DNA from 2 places in the Exiguobacterium sp. s127 genome. Region 2 is predicted to be linked to the other one. Evidence: predicted binding sites of a transcription regulator. Region 2 holds the regulator's gene; the other holds the start of a gene.
What was found. The regulator Rex, encoded in region 2, represses fermentation and respiration genes when NADH is low (regulators of the CRP and FNR family bind a similar motif). The targets are predictions, from matches to a motif close to TTGTGAAATATTTCACAA.
Positions count from the first base shown of each region.

Region 1: a site for Rex is predicted at 1,128-1,145, ahead of KNP98_RS03025 (cytochrome ubiquinol oxidase subunit I). Genes of this name have one in related genera too.

Region 1 covers NZ_JACSMO010000001.1:624,830-627,037, reverse strand. Annotated here, with positions in the region: gene KNP98_RS03025 (cytochrome ubiquinol oxidase subunit I) at 1-1,011, opposite strand, end outside; gene KNP98_RS03020 (N-acetyldiaminopimelate deacetylase) at 1,246-2,208, opposite strand, start outside.
Region 2 covers NZ_JACSMO010000009.1:9,826-12,033, reverse strand. Annotated here, with positions in the region: gene tatC (twin-arginine translocase subunit TatC) at 1-677, opposite strand, end outside; gene KNP98_RS11720 (twin-arginine translocase TatA/TatE family subunit) at 685-891, opposite strand; gene KNP98_RS11715 (redox-sensing transcriptional repressor Rex) at 891-1,550, opposite strand; gene KNP98_RS11710 (ABC-F family ATP-binding cassette domain-containing protein) at 1,719-2,208, shown strand, end outside.

The DNA.
Region 1 (2,208 bases), on a different contig from region 2:
CCCGATCGATACCATGATATCGAAGAAATAGTGGACGAATAACGGCGCTTGGTCTTCTTTCGCAAATTCATTTAGACCGATGACTTCTGTATCTGGTGCGCCACCTGCAAGAATTGACAAGGCGTACGGAATCTTAACCGCACCTTTGATGTCATAACTACCATCTTCTTGCTCATCCAAAATCCCACCGAAAATCAATTCTGCTTCATTTGTCGTTTCAAAATGCCACTCCGCTGCTGCTAATTTTTCAGGTTGATATTTCGCAAGGTACTTTCCTGAAAAATCACCGACGAGCGCTGTCGAGAAGGCGAAAATCAATCCAGCCATGACTGTCAGACGAAGTGCCTTTTTGTGATACGCCGTCTCGGCTGCGGACAGTGTTTTCTTGCGCAATAGATGGAACGCAGCAATTGCTGCTAAGATGAACGCAACCGTCAAGTAAGCAGATACAATAACGTGTGTCGCTTTTGTTGGCGTTGCCGTATTGAACATCGCTTTTAACGGTTCGATTTGTGTTAACGTTCCGTTGACAATTTTAAAACCTTCCGGAGAATTCATGAACGAGTTAACTGTCGTGATGAAGAAGGCTGACGCCGTTGCCCCGATGACGACCGGAATCCCGATTAACCAGTGTAACCATGGATTTTTAAAGCGATCCCATGTGTACAAGTAAATCCCAAGGAAGATCGCTTCAAAGAAGAAGGCGAATGTTTCCATGAAGAGTGGCAAAGCAATCGTCTGTCCGGCTACTTGCATTAATGAAGGCCATAAGAGCGATAATTGTAATCCGATTGCCGTCCCCGTAACGACTCCGACCGCTACCGTTACGATATAACCGCGCGTCCAACGTCGTGCTAAAAGAATATAATCTGGATCTTTTCGTTTAATTCCAATGTACTCGGCTGCGAGTACCATCAACGGAACTCCTACACCAATCGTTGCAAAAATGATGTGAAATGCTAATGTGAGCCCTGTCAATAATCGACTGAGCATAACTGGATCATTGAACATGTGTGTGCCCCCCTCTTCCTAAACGTACTTCTATATATGTTTATATCCGTATCATAGAGAACATAATCATTTGTGTCTGTTCTAAATGTTTGATGTAACAAATTGTTCACATCTATTCGTGATTTTCTTCACAAAACGTTCGAAAACTAGATGATCTCGCTAAATGAAAACCCTTTACTTCGATTTGAGGCGAAGTAAAGGGCATTTCTACAGTCTTTTTACGATTCATTCAGTTTACACATATTCACGGAAGTAATGATCCAGTAAATTAATCACAAATGGGATCGCCTCTTCATCCGGATTCAACGTCGGCTGATGTAAACCGGACGTTGGATTATCGATTCCAAGCCAAAACATCATGCCTGGGACTTCTTTTAACATGAATCCAAAGTCTTCACCCGTCATCGCAGCGTCGCATTCAACATAATTTGCATTCATCTTAACGAATGAAGAAAATTTATCGACGACGTTTTGATCATTCACGACTTCGTAATAGCGGTTTCCAAATTGCAAATCAATTTTCACGCCAAATGACGCTTCAATTCCACGAACGATGTCACGTACCCGTTCTTCTAATTTTTCCATATCAGTACCGTTCAACGCACGCATCGTTCCATCTAGCACAGCTCGACCGGCAATAACATTTTCACGAATCCCCGCATCGACCTTGCCAATCGTGATGACACTACAATTCATCGGATTGATTGATCGACTGACGATTGTTTGCAACTGCATGATGAGTGCAGCCTGAGCAACGACCGTATCGACCGTCAAGTGTGGAAATGCAGCATGACCACTTTGACCATAAATCGTGATGTGAACTTCCCGCGCACTGGCAAATAATACGCCAGGACGACTCGCAATTGTCCCGACCGGATATTCAGGTGCCACATGGAGACCATACATTTCACTCGGACGATATTTTTCGAATAATGGACTTTTAATCATCGGTTCCGCTCCACCCGGACCTTCTTCTGCCGGTTGGAATAAGAAGACGACGTCATCCATGATCGGTAACTCGACAAGACGACGAAGCAGACCTAACGCAATTGACGCATGGACGTCATGCCCACAGGCGTGCATCATTCCCGGATGCTCCGAACCAAAAGGAAGACCCGTCGCTTCTTCGATCGGCAAACCATCGATATCTGCGCGGTAACCGATTGTTCGATTTCCGGTCAACCCTTTAACACGAAC
Region 2 (2,208 bases):
ATTTCATAGAGGACGAACAACGGTACCGAAATCATCAGATGTGACGTCACATCCGGTGGTGAGATTAAAGCCGCGATGACAAACAGCGCAAAGTACGCATATTTCCGATTTTTCCGCATGAACAATGGCGTCACGAGTCCAAGACGAGTCAAGAACATCGTCACGACCGGCAGTTGGAACAAGATACCGAACGGAATCGTCAGCCGGATTAAGAAACTGAAATAGTTTTCGACCCCGATGACTTGCTCGATGCCGAGCTCTTGCCCAAGTTCCGTCGATACTTTGAGTAGAAACGGAAGTAACCAAAAATAAGAGAACGCGATCCCGGACAAAAATAAGAAAAACGTGACCGGAATATACGTCAAGGTCGCTTTTTGTTCCTGTTCGAATAAACCAGGTCGGATGAACGCCCATAGCTGGTACATCCAAAATGGTGAAGCCAGGACGACCGCGATGATGAACGCTAAATTCAAGTACAACATCAGGGGATCGGCCACATTAAAGGCATTCAATCCGATGCCGAGCTCTTTCAGGTCCGACTGCAGAAAACGCACGAGCGGTCGGACGAGCGGAAAGGCCGCGGCGAACAAGACGACGACGATGATGAGTGACCAGACGATCCGCTTGCGCAACTCGTCTAGATGCGATGTCACACTCTGTTCTTGATCAATCGCCATAATTTAATCACTTCTCTTTCGATTCATCCTTGTTGTCTTTATCATCGTCCATGATGCCGTGTGTCGCACTCTTGAACTCTTTTAACGTCTGACCGGCAGCACGACCGAGCTCCGGTAACTTTTTCGGTCCGAAGATAATCAAGGCGACGGCACCGATCAAGGCGATGCTTCCTGGTCCGATGAACGCGATGGTTGATGGAATAAGGTTTTCCATTATGATTTCACTCCTTCAGCTGATTGCGAATAATGCTTCATGAAATAAACTAGTGACTGCAACTCGATCGACAAATCGATGTGATGGACCCGAACATGGGCCGGTACGTTCAACCGCGCCGGTGTAAAGTTCAGGATTCCGGTCACACCATACTCAACTAACTCATCCGCTACTGACTGTGCGAACTGGGATGGGACCGTCAAGATGGCGACATCAACCTTGTTCGCTTCGATTTGCTCTTTCATGTCAGAGACATGATAGATAGGAACGTCTTGCGTCGTTGTTCCGACCTTGTTTTCGTCCGCATCAAACGCAACGACTATCCGAGTACTATTATTCTTTAAAAAGTTATAATTTGCAAACGCCGTTCCGAGATGTCCGACCCCGACAAGTGCCACATTCGTGACTTCATCCTGATTCAGTGTCTTTCGGAAAAACGTCAATAGATGTTGTACGTTGTAACCGTATCCTTTTTTCCCTAACGCCCCAAAGTAGGAAAAATCGCGGCGGATCGTCGCTGAATCGACTTTGACCGCTTCACTGAGCTCTGCTGAAGAGACGCGCAGCTTGCCTGAGTTATAAAGACTCTGAATGAAACGATAATATAACGGCAGTCGTTTCGCCGTCGCTTGTGGTATTTTTGTGTCTGGCCCATTCATACTGCAGTTCCCCCTTCGGCCACGTTCTGACGTGGCACCCAAATCAATGCAAAGAATTCTATTCTCTTTGATTGTAAACCACTTCACATAGACTAACAAATAATATATTCCACGGGACTCCTGCGTTTTTTTCATGATAGACTAAAGGGTGGAAGGATGGATGTTTTTATGATTCTCTTACAAGTGAACCAACTATCAAAATCATTCGGTGTTGAGCCGATTTTAGACAATATTAAACTCGAAGTACAGGAGCGAGACCGGATTGCGCTCGTCGGACGAAATGGTGCCGGAAAATCGACACTTTTAAAAATCATCGCCGGAGAGCTCAGTCATGACTCTGGTGAGATCATGAAGAGTAAGGAAGTGAAAATCGGTTACCTCGCCCAGGACAGTGGTCTTGAGTCGAATGAAACGATTTGGAATGAAATGTTGACCGTGTTCGAACACCTGCAAGAGCAGGAACGTTCGCTCCGTCGGATGGAGATTGAGATGGGGATGGACCATATCTTGAATGATGCTGTTGCTTACGACCGTCTGTTGAAAACATACGATCAGGCACAACATGACTTCTCGGACGCCGGCGGCTATCAGTTCGAAGCCAACATCCGCTCCGTCCTGCACGGGATGCGTTTTTATCCGGACGATTATTCACGCCGGA